3 regions of the Peribacillus sp. Bi134 genome follow, and region 1 is predicted to be linked to each of the others. Evidence: riboswitches for the same ligand, from Rfam matches in the RefSeq annotation. Region 1 holds a riboswitch; each other region holds the start of a gene.
The links. A riboswitch is a leader RNA that binds a small molecule or an ion and turns the genes downstream of it on or off. The one in region 1 is predicted to bind S-adenosylmethionine.

Region 1 (4,270 bases):
GATTTTAATGAAGAAATGGGACAGGAAACCGTTGAACAGATAACAGCGGATGGCGGAGAGGCCATTTTTGTAAAAACGGATGTTTCTAAGCAGGAGGATGTTGAATCCTTAATCAAAAAAGCAGCGGAAAGATTCGGAAGGATCGATATCATGTTTAATAATGCCGGCATCGGTGCAGGCGGTATGATCCTCAATCAAGATATGGAGGGTTACTTCAAAACGATTGGAGTGAATCAGCACGGAGTTGCCTTTGGAATCATGGCAGCAGGGCGGAAAATGAAGGAGCTAGGTAACAAGGGGGTCATTATTAATACCGCTTCTGTGTTTGGCTACTTAGCTTCCCACGGAACCTTTGCCTATCAGGCGACTAAAGGAGCTGTAAGAATGATGACACAGACCGCCGCTTTGGAATTGGGTGCTTATGGCATACGGGTAGTGGGCATTGCGCCAGGCGGGGTTGACACTCCTATCATTCAAGGCTATAAAGATATGGGAATCATCGATAAATTGAATGCAAGTCAAATGCGCGGTAAATTAATTAAGCCAGAAGCCGTTGCAAATGCCGTCTATCTATTATCGTTAGAGGAAGCGGATGCGATCAATGGAAGTGTAGTCATGGTCGATGATGGCTATGCATCCTTTAAGTGATTTTCTGTAAAAGAAAACTTCGTCCCAATTTAGACGATGTTTTCTATTTATGATATATGGGAATATTGAATTCTAATGAATCAAAGGTAATATTGACCGATTGATACCATCGGGATATCATGTTAAATAGATTGGTGACACCGGTCTTATCATCATAAAAGAAGGTTGATATTTTTGAAAAAAGGGCAGCAAACGAAAGAACGAATCATAAATGTAGCCCGGACTCTTTTTGCCACTAAAGGTTTTGACATGACAAGAACGAATGAAATTGCCTCTGCATGCAATGTTTCCGAAGCTACTATTTACAAATACTTTGACAGCAAAAAAGATTTGCTATTAGCTACAATTACCCCTGATGAGAAAGAGGAAACTGAAGATGGGACTAGCCATCTATCCACGGATGATTTAGTGGAGAATCATGTTTGCACCATGATAAATAAAATTCTTGATAATAAAGAACAATTTTCGATACTATTCAGGGAAACACAATTCGATCAAGATATTTCGAAGCAATATGTAGATCAGATTTTCAAGCCGAATGCCAGGCATATTGAAATACAGAAGAGAATAGATAGTGGTGAGATACAATATATCTCTGATATTATCCTATTTAATGTAGGGATCATTTCTTTCACATTGGCATTATCTACACATTATGAGATCCACCAGCAGAAAAAGGAGCCATATTTTACTTCTGAACGAATTAAGAGCATTGCTCAACTTTTGGTATATGGTATTCATGGCAAACAAAAACATACATAATGAAACGGTCATATTTAAGGGCATGAGCATCAAGCCGTAAATATGACCGTTTCTTTTTTCATTCAGAGTAGATGTCCAGAGTGTAAGATTTGACTTATATTTTTCAGACTATTACGATAAATGCATACTGTACGAAATGCTTTACGAAGATTTTATCTGGCAATCATGTAATATTGGAGGGGTATATTAAATGAGCGATATCGTAATTTTATCAGGAAGTCCGGCTATTCCGTCCAGAACGGACATTTCACTAAAACATATTCAATCATTAGTCGAAAACGAAGGATTTACTACAGCTTATTTCTCAATCACGGATTTCTCAGCAGATGATTTATTCCAAGGCAAATATAATAGCGAAGATATCTTAAAGCTTTCAGAGAAAATTCAAGCAGCTAGAGGTGTCATTATTGGTTCACCGGTTTATAAGGCTTCTTATACAGGTGTATTGAAGGCCTTGATTGATTTGCTGCCAGAAGGTGCTTTTAAGGGTAAGCCAGTACTGCCAATCATGATTGGCGGAAGTAACAGGCATCTATTGGCGATTGACTATGCACTTAAACCATTAATTTCAATATTAAAAGGCGAGCCGCTGCAGGGCATTTATTTTGTTGATAAGGAAATAGATAAACAGAATTCAGAAAAACCGATAAATGATTTGCATTTAATTGATCGGGTCCAGAGTCAAGTTCAAGAATTTGTAGAAGCGATACAGTTAAGAAATTAATGAATTCGAGTAATCCCTTCGTTTAAAAGGACTGGAATTCGAGAAATTATTTTTTCAGATGATGACTGGCGCCAATTATAGGCTTGTTAATGAAAATAGACTCATTTTTTTGGAGGCTTTATCTAAAAAGACGAGTCTATTTTCATATTTACATGAACATAAAATCATAATCGGAATAGTGTGTATAAAAATAACAGTTCATCCATAATATTAAACCAAGTTATTTTATAAGAAAACTCCATTGACAAGGATTAAATATATGTTAATATTTAAAATAATAAAACTTATCCAGAGCGACGGAGGGAATTGGCCCTTTGAAGTCCAGCAACCTGCATGGTCGATGCAAGGTGCTACCTCCAACAAAATGTTGATCATTTTGGAAGATAAGGTAAAGATATTTACCTTGGGATCTTTCCATCATGGAAAGATTTTTGTTTTTTGGAAAGTTGTAGGCAAACCATAACAATGTAAGGTTGTTTGGAATTATATAAATCTAAGAAATTCATTTGATCAGCGGTGAAAATAAGAAATTCGCGGATTTTCTTAAAGGAGGAACAGGCTTGGATAAAGAGAATCAGCTTGAAGAAATATTTGAACGACTTCAAGAAATGCTTAATTCTATGAAATATGGGTCCATTACACTTATTGTCCAGGATGGTAAAATCATTCAAATGGAAAGAAATGAAAAATTAAGAATTAAATAAGGTATCTGCTGACTAGAAAAACTAGAGGCGGGTTTAACTGATATAAAGAGAGTATTGGTTAGATTCGTCTCTTTTTCCTAGAGTCAAACAAACTGGAGAAGATTACAACGGGTATTGATCAACAGTTACTCTAACCTGATACAGCAAGTTTTAGAGGGGGCTACAAAGTTGGCTGCATTAATAAACTATGAAAATTTCAACACTGGGGATTTCCCTGTATTTCCCGAAGACAGTGAGACAAAAGGTGCTTTGGAAGTTCTGCAATGGGCGAATGACCATTATGGAAACGAACTGATTTATGCTTGCAGTTTTGGCATTGAAGGCATCGTGCTTACGGATTTATTGGCGAAGGTCAATCCTTCTGCCAAAATAGTTTTCCTTGATACAGATGTTCATTTTGAGGAAACTTATCAATTGATCGAGCAAGTGAAAAAGCGATATCCAAAGCTTTCGATAGAAATGAAGAAACCTGCCTTGACGCTTGAGGAACAAGCAGCGGAATATGGGGATGAATTATGGGTTAGAGATTCAAATAAGTGCTGTAACATCCGTAAAATCATTCCGCTTACCGATGTGCTTTCAACGGCAACAGCATGGCTTTCGGGACTGCGGAGGGAGCAATCCGAGACAAGGGCTTCGACCGAGTATATCAATAAGGATAATAAGTTCAAGTCAGTTAAAATATGTCCACTTATACATTGGACATGGAAAGATGTTTGGCGCTATGCCCATAAAAACGGACTTCCATATAATATCCTGCATGATAATGGATATCCGAGCATTGGATGTAAAACATGTACAGCACCAGCCTTCAATGCAGATGATTTACGCTCTGGCCGTTGGCAAGGAGCTCAAAAAACGGAATGCGGATTGCATTTATCTTAAATAAATAGAAACCATAGGGGGAAATTAGCATGACAATCAGTTTACCGCACGGAGGAACACTAATCGATCTTTGGGAACCAAATTATGATATTAGTAAAATAACAAAGTCAATCGAAATCGATGAAATTGCTTTAAGTGATCTTGAATTGATAGGCACTGGTGCCTACAGTCCAATTAAAGGATTCTTTACAAAAAGTGACTATGAGACAGTGGTCAAGGATATGAGGCTTAGCAGCGGTCATGTATGGAGCATCCCGATTACGCTGCCTTTGACCGAAGAAACTGCCGAAACCCTTACTATAGGTGAAGAAGTAACGTTGACTCATGAAGGTGAAACATACGGGGTTCTCTCCGTTTCCGATATATACACACCAGATAAGCAATTGGAAGCGACATTAGTTTATCAAACGGATGATGAGAAGCATCCAGGAGTGAAAAATTTATATAACCGCGGTGATGTATATGCCGGCGGGGAAATAAAGTTGATCAAGAGAATAGAGCGTCCGCAGTTTCAAGCTAATTATTTGGACCCGGTCGAGACAAGAAA
Region 2 (4,270 bases), 170 kb from region 1:
AAATTCGTGAACTCTGGATATGTGGACCGCTTTTATTTTCGTTCACTTTATTTTAGGGAGCCGAATGGAATATTATTTGAACTAGCTACTGATGGACCTGGATTTGCAGTTGATGAAGCAGAGCAGCACCTAGGTGAGAACCTTGCCCTGCCGCCATTTTTAGAATCAAAAAGAAAAGATATTGAATCGAATTTAAAACCACTGAATACAAAATCAACTAATTAATCAAGGGGAAAGGAAGGAATCGGCATGCAAAAGCAAAATGCAGGAATACATCATATAACCGCAATTGTAGGCAATCCTCAAGAGAATGTGGATTTTTATGCTGGAGTGCTGGGAATGCGTATGGTGAAGAAAACCGTTAATTTTGATGATCCAGGCACCTATCATTTATATTTCGGAGATGAATCAGGTTCACCGGGCACTATCATCACTTTCTTTCCTTGGCCTGGGGCATACCGAGGGACAATTGGCTCCGGACAAGTGGGGATAACAACATATGCCATTCCGGAAGGTTCATTGGGCTTCTGGGAAACGCGCTTGGGTAAATTTAATATTGACTTTGAAAAGATCTCACGCTTCGGCGAGGATTATCTGGGATTTCAGGACCCACATGGATTGCAACTTGAACTGGTTGAGCGTAAAGAAGGTAAAAATAGCGAGTGGTCATTCGGCGGTGTACCAGCTGATAAGGCAATCAAGGGATTCGGCGGTGCTGTATTATTGACGTCTAAACCGATCAAAACGATGGAACTTTTAGAGGAAGTGATGGGTTTGCAAAAGATGGGGGAAGAGGGCGATTTCATTCGCTTCAAATCAACATCGGACATCGGAAATTTGATAGATGTTAAAAAAACGGTTTTGCCAAATGGGAAAATCGGAGTGGGAACTGTTCATCATCTTGCATGGCGTGCAAGCGATAATGAAGATCATAAAGAATGGAGGGAACATATCGCAAACCATGGCTATGGCGTGACACCCTTTAAAGACCGCCAATACTTCGATGCCATTTATTTCAGGGAAGATGGAGGCATACTCTTTGAAGTTGCCACAGATCCACCTGGCTTTGCTCATGATGAAACGAAGGAAACGATGGGTAGTAAATTAATGCTGCCGCCTTGGCTTGAAGAAAAAAGGGAAATTATGGAGAAAACGTTACTGCCGGCAGTGCCGAGGGTACTAGAGGAGGATAAATGATGAAGCATATTTTTCAAAAAGGAAGTAATCCAGATGCACCGTTGCTTTTGCTTTTACATGGCACTGGAGGAACGGAAACGGATCTTTTGCCATTATCGGAGATGGTTTCACCGGGATCATCCGTACTCAGCGTACGGGGAAATGTACTTGAAAACGGAATGCCCCGTTATTTCCGCCGGCTGGCTGAAGGAGTTTTTGATGAAGAAGATTTGATTTTCCGTACGAAGGAGCTTTATGACTTCTTGGAATCAGCGTCCGGACAATATGACTTCGATCGTGACAGAGTGGTGGCATTAGGTTATTCTAATGGTGCAAACATAGCAGCAAGTTTGATGTTCCATTTCGAAGGGGCATTAAAAGGAGCGATTCTTCATCATCCAATGGTGCCTAGACGCGGGATTGCTTTGCCGTCCCTATCGGATATACCTGTATTCATTGCTGCAGGTAAAAACGATCCGATTTGCCCCGCAGCAGAAACTGATGAACTTAATCGGATTTTACTGCAAGCGGGTGCTGCGGTGGACGTTCACTGGGAAAATTACGGTCATCAGTTAACACGTTCAGAGGTTGATGCAGCAAGTTCATGGTTTCAAAAGAACTTTTTATAAGAATGAGAGGGATGAAGATGATTTCAGTAAATCCTGAAAGTCTTACAGAACGGGAAAATTATAAGTTTTTGACTGGAAGCATCATACCGAGACCAATAGCCCTGGTCACGACACAATCCGAAACCGGTACAATCAATATAGCGCCGTTCAGTTTTTTTAACATAGTCAGTTCCAATCCTCCGATGATTTCCATTTCTGTTCAACGGAAAGAAGGAGTTTTGAAGGACACGGCCCGAAATGCAATTCAAACAGGTGAATTCGTTGTTCATATCACTGATGAAGACAATGTTGCTGATGCAAATCGAACGGCCGAGGAACTCCCGTCTGACGAAAGTGAATTGGGTCTTACCAATTTCACTCAGGCTGTTAGTGATAAGGTGTCGGTACCAGGATTGCAAGAAGCGAAGGTACGCTTTGAATGCACATTGGAGCATGCGATACCTTTGGCAGGTTCCAAGAATAAACCTGGTTGTGATTTATTGATAGGGAAAATAGTCTGCTATCATATAGAGCAGGAGATTTACCATAATGGCCGAATTGACCAGAATGGGCTAAAACCAGTAGCAAGATTAGCGGGTCATACTTATACAAAACTAGGAGAATTATTTGAAATTGAAAGACCTTAAGGAATATAAGAAAAATGGCGTCATCTTTTAAGGTGTCGTCATTTTTTAAAAATTATTCCCGGTTAGCATTATTTACAATTCTATAATGTAAGCGACTGTTCCAAAAACAAGTTCATATCTATGCCAAAGGTGCGTTGATCGTTTGGATTTTAAAGGAAGCCTTTACAAACCGAAACAAAACTTGACAATTTTTTCATAGATTGATAAAGTTATAAAAAAATAATTTCTTATCCAGAGAGGTGGAGGGACTGGCCCTATGAAACCTCAGCAACAGGTCTGCAATGACACTGTGCTAATTCCAGGGGGTGAAACCTTGATAGATAAGACCGTACGTGTTTATTTGTCAGTAACGCACTCTTTTTTAGAGTGCGTTTTCGTTTTTTCTGGATGCAAGATAAAGGAGAGTAAGAATGGAGAACAAAAGGAAGCATGATTTTCAAAGGAAAATGCAGGCACGGCATATAATAATGCTATCGCTTGGCGGGGTGATTGGAACAGGTTTATTCTTAAGTTCGGGTTATACGATTCAACAGGCAGGCCCGTTTGGCACCATCCTTTCGTATCTGATTGGGGCATTAGTGGTTTATCTAGTCATGCTATGTCTAGGGGAACTGGCAGTACATATGCCCGAGACAGGTGCGTTTCATAGCTACTCAGCTAAATACATAGGTCCTGGGACAGGGTATACAGTAGCCTGGTTGTATTGGCTAACTTGGACAGTTGCACTTGGTTCGGAATTCACGGCTGCAGGATTGTTGATGCAGAGATGGTTTCCATCAATCAATGTCTGGATATGGAGTGCACTATTTGCCATATTGGTTTTGGCATTAAATGCGTGGACCGTTAAATTTTTCGCTGAATCCGAATTCTGGTTTGCGTCTATAAAGGTATTTGCCATTGTGATTTTCATTATTTTGGGAGCAGCGGTAATGCTAGGTTTCATTCCAATAATTCATTCACAATCCGCTCCGTTATTCTCCAATTTTACAAGTGAAGGTTTATTTCCGAATGGTGCTTTTGCCATTATAATGACGATGCTTGCGGTGAATTTCGCATTCTCTGGAACTGAATTAATTGGAATTGCAGCTGGAGAAACTGTGAATCCAGAAAAAACGATACCAAAGGCAATCCGTATGACATTATGGAGATTGATTATCTTTTTTGTAGGAACCATCGTTGTATTATCCGCATTATTGCCTATTTCGGATGCAAGCGTATTAGAAAGCCCCTTTGTGGCAGTTCTTGAACGGATTGGTGTGCCATATGCAGCGGATATTATGAACTTTGTTATATTAACTGCCATTTTGTCTGCTGCAAACTCAGGACTGTATGCGGCATCCAGAATGCTTTGGTCACTTGCAGATAAGGAAACTATATCACCAATATTTGCAAAATTGACAAAACGGGGAGTTCCGATAAATGCAGTCCTTTTCAGTATGTTGGGCGGCTGCTTAGCCCTGTTTTCGAGTATTATTGCACCGGATACTGTTTACATAGTGCTTGTATCCATTTCTGGACTAGCCGTTGTTGTAGTTTGGATGAGTATTAGCATGTCGCAATTTCTATTTCGCAGACGATATATAAACGAAGGAAATTCAGTAAATGACTTAGCTTATCGAACGCCATTATATCCACTCGTACCAATCGTTTCTTTTATGCTATGCCTAGCTTCTTGCATAGGAATTGCATTTGATCCTACACAACGAATTGCACTATATTGTGGCATTCCATTTATTTTGATTTGCTATGGAAGTTATTATCTGACACAAAACCATAAAGAAAAGAGGAGTAAATCATGAACATTAAAACTAACCCAATTGACGCTATTTTACGAGATCA
Region 3 (4,270 bases), on a different contig from region 1:
CTTTTAAAGTAAGGCCTGCTTCGACGGCAAAGTTATTATTGATGGCTGAAGCATCGGCATCATCCAATAGACGCGGTGTATTGCCGGCAGCAACAGGTTGGATTTTCAAGTTTTTCGGATTTTCCTTAATGATTTCCAATGATCCCGATCCATTGAATTCCTCTTTCAATGTAATCAATCCAGCTTCCTGAAGAAGAAGCAGTGCACGGCCAAAGTTCGTTGCTTCATTCGGAACGGCAATCGTAGCGCCATCCGGAAGATCCTTGAGATCTTTATGTTTTTTCGAATAAAGGCCCATAGGAGCAATGACAGTCGACCCGATGGCCTCTAATTTCAGATTTTGGTCTTGAACGAATTCATCGAAGTATGCGACCGTTTGGAATGAATTGGCATCAATTTCACCTTCACTTAAAGCAAGGTTCGGTTGGATATAATCATTGAAAGTGACCAGTTCAATATTAAGCCCTTCCTCTTTCGCTATGTCGACAATGTATTCCCATGTTCTTGTATCCCCGCTGCTGACACCGACTTTTACTGTTTTCACATCATCCGAACCGCCTGATGCACCTTCTTCTTTCCCGCATGCTGCAGACAAGATGGCCAATGCCAATACTATGATCGTTAATAAGATTTTCTTCATTTCTCCTACCTCCTGTTATTTTTATCTTCTTCTGATTTTTCTTGAAACAAAATTCCCGGTGGATTGCAGTAATTGAACGATGATCACGAGCGCCGCCACTGTGACGATCATCGTCATCGTATCAAACCTTTGATAACCGTAAGCCAAAGCTAAATCTCCGACCCCGCCTGCACCGACGGCACCTGCCATGGCCGTAGATCCAACAAGCCCGATTGTCGCTGTTGTAAATGTAAGGATCAACGAACTAAGTCCCTCAGGAATCAAAAAACGATAAATGATTTGCCATGTCGTCGCCCCCATCGCCTGAGCTGCCTCGATGATCCCTTTGTCCACTTCCAACAGGGAGTTCTCCACAAGCCGGGCGATATAAGGAGCCGCGTAAAAGATTAGCGGAACAATGGCCGCATTCGTTCCGATCGCACTGCCTACAATCATTCTGGTAAACGGAATAAGTGCTACTAGCAAGATGATGAAAGGAACCGACCGCAATATATTGATGATCGGGTTCAATACATTAAAGACCCATTTATTCTCCAGGATATGGCCCTTTCTTGTAATGACAAGCAGGATACCAAGCGGAAGACCAATCAATCCGGAAAATACCAATGAGATGGCTACCATATAAAGTGTGTCACCGAAAGCTGTCGACAGCTGATCTGCCGTTATTTCCATTCCCCAAAGCGTATTACCCATTTATCTGCACCTCCTGGACGAGAATCCCCTCATCTTTAATATACTGATAAGCCTTGTCCACCTCATTTTTATTCCCGGTCACTTCGATGATCAAATTCCCGAAAGGCGTTTCCTGAATTTCAGAAATATTGGCTGATAAAACACTTAAATGAACATCATATTTCTTCGAGATGGTTGAAAGCAAAGGAGTACCCGAAGTAGTCCCAATAAAGTTAATTTTCCAAATAATCGGGATATGGGACCCTATGCTTTTTAGGAAACTTTGTGGAATTTCGTCATGTATGACCGTTCTCACGAAGTTTTTTGCAATATCCGTTTGCGGCTTCGCAAAAACTTCGAAAACCGAACCTTGTTCAACGACGCATCCGCCCTCCATGACCGCTACCTTATTGCAAATTTCCCGAATGACAGACATCTCATGAGTGATTAACAGAATGGTAATATTGTATTCTTTATTGATTTTCTTTAAGAGCTGCAGAACAGCACTCGTTGTTTGCGGATCCAATGCCGAGGTAGCTTCATCACACAATAAGATCGATGGATTGGTAGCCAATGCTCTCGCAATGCCGATCCGCTGCTTTTGACCGCCGGATAATTGTTCCGGATAACTCTTTGCTTTGCTCGATAAGCCAACGAACTCCAACAGCTCGCCTACCCGCTTTTTGATTTCTTTACCAGGGGTTCCCGATAAAATCAGCGGCATGGCGATATTATCAAAAACGGTCTTTGAGTTTAGCAAATTGAAATGCTGAAAGATCATCCCGATTTTTTTCTTTTCTGCCCGCAATTCCTTCGCGCTCAATTTGGTTAAATCCTTGCCCCCAACAATCACCGAACCATCTGAAGGATGTTCAAGCAAATTGACCAACCTGATCAACGTACTCTTCCCGGCCCCGCTATAACCGACTACACCGAATATATCCCCCTTTTCCACTGTCAAATTAATGCCCTTCAAAGCCTCGACAGTCTGTTTCTTTGTTTGATATACCTTTTTAACATTTTGAAACTCAATCATCCAATCTCCCCCCATGTTGTTTATTTGTACGAATTCATTATCCAGAGAGAAGAGCTTTGCAACGCTTCATAATGATAGGGTTAAATTCGAAACTCACGAGTATGCGAAACTCATGAGTAATTGCACCAAATTTCCTAATAACCATATACATTTTGAATAAACAAAAGAGGCCTCTTCCGTCATCAGACAGAAGAGGCCTCTTTAGACATATAAAAAAGAGTAAACTCTTAAATTAATTATCTAAGAAAAGCTCCTTCTTATCTTTCAAACTTTCGTCCGTTGGAATTAGCACAGTATTTTTACAAAAGTAAAAACCCGCTGCCGAGGTATCATAGGGCCAAGTCCCTCCACATCTCTTGATAAGAATTAACGTTATATTTAATTATGTCCTTCACTATATATTCTAATTTCTCTAAAGTCAACTATATTTTTCATCGGTTAAAATATTTTCACAGTATAGTGATTGACACTTTTAAATTATATTAATATAGTTTAAATTTTATATTCTATAATGATTTGCCCATTCTCCATACTGGGTATATTTCATTTTCTTCCCTTATCTTCATCATGCCTGAATTCTTATATAAGCGAATCGCCCTTTGATTATCCGGAGAAACCCTTAAATGATATTCGGATACATTAAATCGCCCGAAAAAGTTTTCTGCATAGCGAACCAATTCCTTGCCAAGGCCTTTACTGCGGTATCCGGGAATAAGATAAAATAGATCTACATAGCCGATCTCAGTTCCTTCATACGCCCGAATTCGAAGTTCCATTTGCCCAATCGGTACTTGGTCCTTTTCAATGATCACCTGCCCCCCCGGGAATTTACGGACCCTTTCTTCCATTCGTTGCAGATATGTATTTTCATCTCCAAAACCTGCCTCAGATCCAAAACTTACAACAAAGGAATCTTTCCTGAATTTAATGATAATATCTTTATCTTTGTTCGTATCAATGGTACGAAAGATCAACTTCATCCTCTCCTATCATTTTAGTAAAATAGTTTTCAAGCAAAAAAACTCATTTCACTTACGGTCTTCATGATATTTCATTATTTACTTTTTCAAGCGTCTTATTTCATTTTCTCTGAAAGGATTTTTCCTTAATCCCTATAGGAATGGCCATAATATTAAATTAAAAACAAATGCAATATTGTTTGGTGAGTTCTAGTAATGGGGATTGGATTGGCACAAACAAATCTATTTAATTTTCGAGTCTAACTTTGCAGGGTAACCCTAAGTGAATGAATGTTCGAGAGGAATTTGTTTATTAAGCTCTAACTCAACTTTTTTCCAAGCATCCTTTTTCCCTTTCATTTACATTCCAATTATAATAGGTAAGTGGAATACATTTACATGATTATCCATTATAAAAATCATTGGAGGTATTGAAGATGAAAGTTGTTGCAATAGTGGGAAGTATCCGTAAAGAGTCTTACAACCTTAAGCTTGCCAAATATATTCAATCTAGATATCAAGATCGGTTCGATCTCGAAATATTGAACATTCGGGATTTACCTTTTTATGATCAAGATATTGAAAATGACCCTCCATCAGTTGTAAAAGAATTTAAAAGCAAAGTGGCCGAAGCAGATGCAGTTTTGTGGGTAACTCCTGAATACAACGGTACGATTCCAGGTGTATTGGGCAATGCAATCGATTGGTTATCACGTGTCGATAAAGTCTTGATCGGCAAACCATCATGGATCATGGGTGCTTCAATGGGGCAATTAGGAACGGTTAAAGCTCAATTGCATTTGCGTGAAATCTTATTCGCAATAGGCATCGCCTCCCCACTCCTTCCAGGGAATGAAGTATATGTTGGTGCAGTGCATGACAAAATCGATAACGAAGGCAGGCTTACACATGAGTCGACTGTCCAGTTTATCGATACGGTCGTCGATAATTTCATTAGCTGGT

Region 2: linked by a shared signal. The riboswitch ahead of mmuP (S-methylmethionine permease) and the one ahead of LQ188_RS02190 (YezD family protein) in region 1 are both predicted to bind S-adenosylmethionine.
Region 3: linked by a shared signal. The riboswitch ahead of LQ188_RS21030 (methionine ABC transporter ATP-binding protein) and the one ahead of LQ188_RS02190 (YezD family protein) in region 1 are both predicted to bind S-adenosylmethionine.

The regions. Positions count from the first base shown of each region.
Region 1 covers NZ_CAKKLN010000001.1:461,564-465,833, forward strand. The annotation lists gene LQ188_RS02175 (SDR family oxidoreductase) at 1-648, shown strand, start outside; gene LQ188_RS02180 (TetR/AcrR family transcriptional regulator) at 823-1,410, shown strand; gene ssuE (NADPH-dependent FMN reductase) at 1,601-2,134, shown strand; SAM riboswitch class I at 2,416-2,524, shown strand; gene LQ188_RS02190 (YezD family protein) at 2,695-2,838, shown strand; gene LQ188_RS02195 (phosphoadenylyl-sulfate reductase) at 3,007-3,723, shown strand; gene sat (sulfate adenylyltransferase) at 3,753-4,270, shown strand, end outside.
Region 2 covers NZ_CAKKLN010000001.1:293,576-297,845, forward strand. The annotation lists gene LQ188_RS01435 (ring-cleaving dioxygenase) at 1-225, shown strand, start outside; gene LQ188_RS01440 (ring-cleaving dioxygenase) at 250-1,197, shown strand; gene LQ188_RS01445 (alpha/beta hydrolase) at 1,197-1,805, shown strand; gene LQ188_RS01450 (flavin reductase family protein) at 1,823-2,431, shown strand; SAM riboswitch class I at 2,656-2,758, shown strand; gene mmuP (S-methylmethionine permease) at 2,842-4,230, shown strand; gene mmuM (homocysteine S-methyltransferase) at 4,227-4,270, shown strand, end outside.
Region 3 covers NZ_CAKKLN010000009.1:159,989-164,258, reverse strand. The annotation lists gene LQ188_RS21040 (MetQ/NlpA family ABC transporter substrate-binding protein) at 1-640, opposite strand, end outside; gene LQ188_RS21035 (methionine ABC transporter permease) at 662-1,312, opposite strand; gene LQ188_RS21030 (methionine ABC transporter ATP-binding protein) at 1,326-2,348, opposite strand; SAM riboswitch class I at 2,603-2,714, opposite strand; gene LQ188_RS21025 (GNAT family N-acetyltransferase) at 2,855-3,322, opposite strand; gene LQ188_RS21020 (NAD(P)H-dependent oxidoreductase) at 3,745-4,270, shown strand, end outside.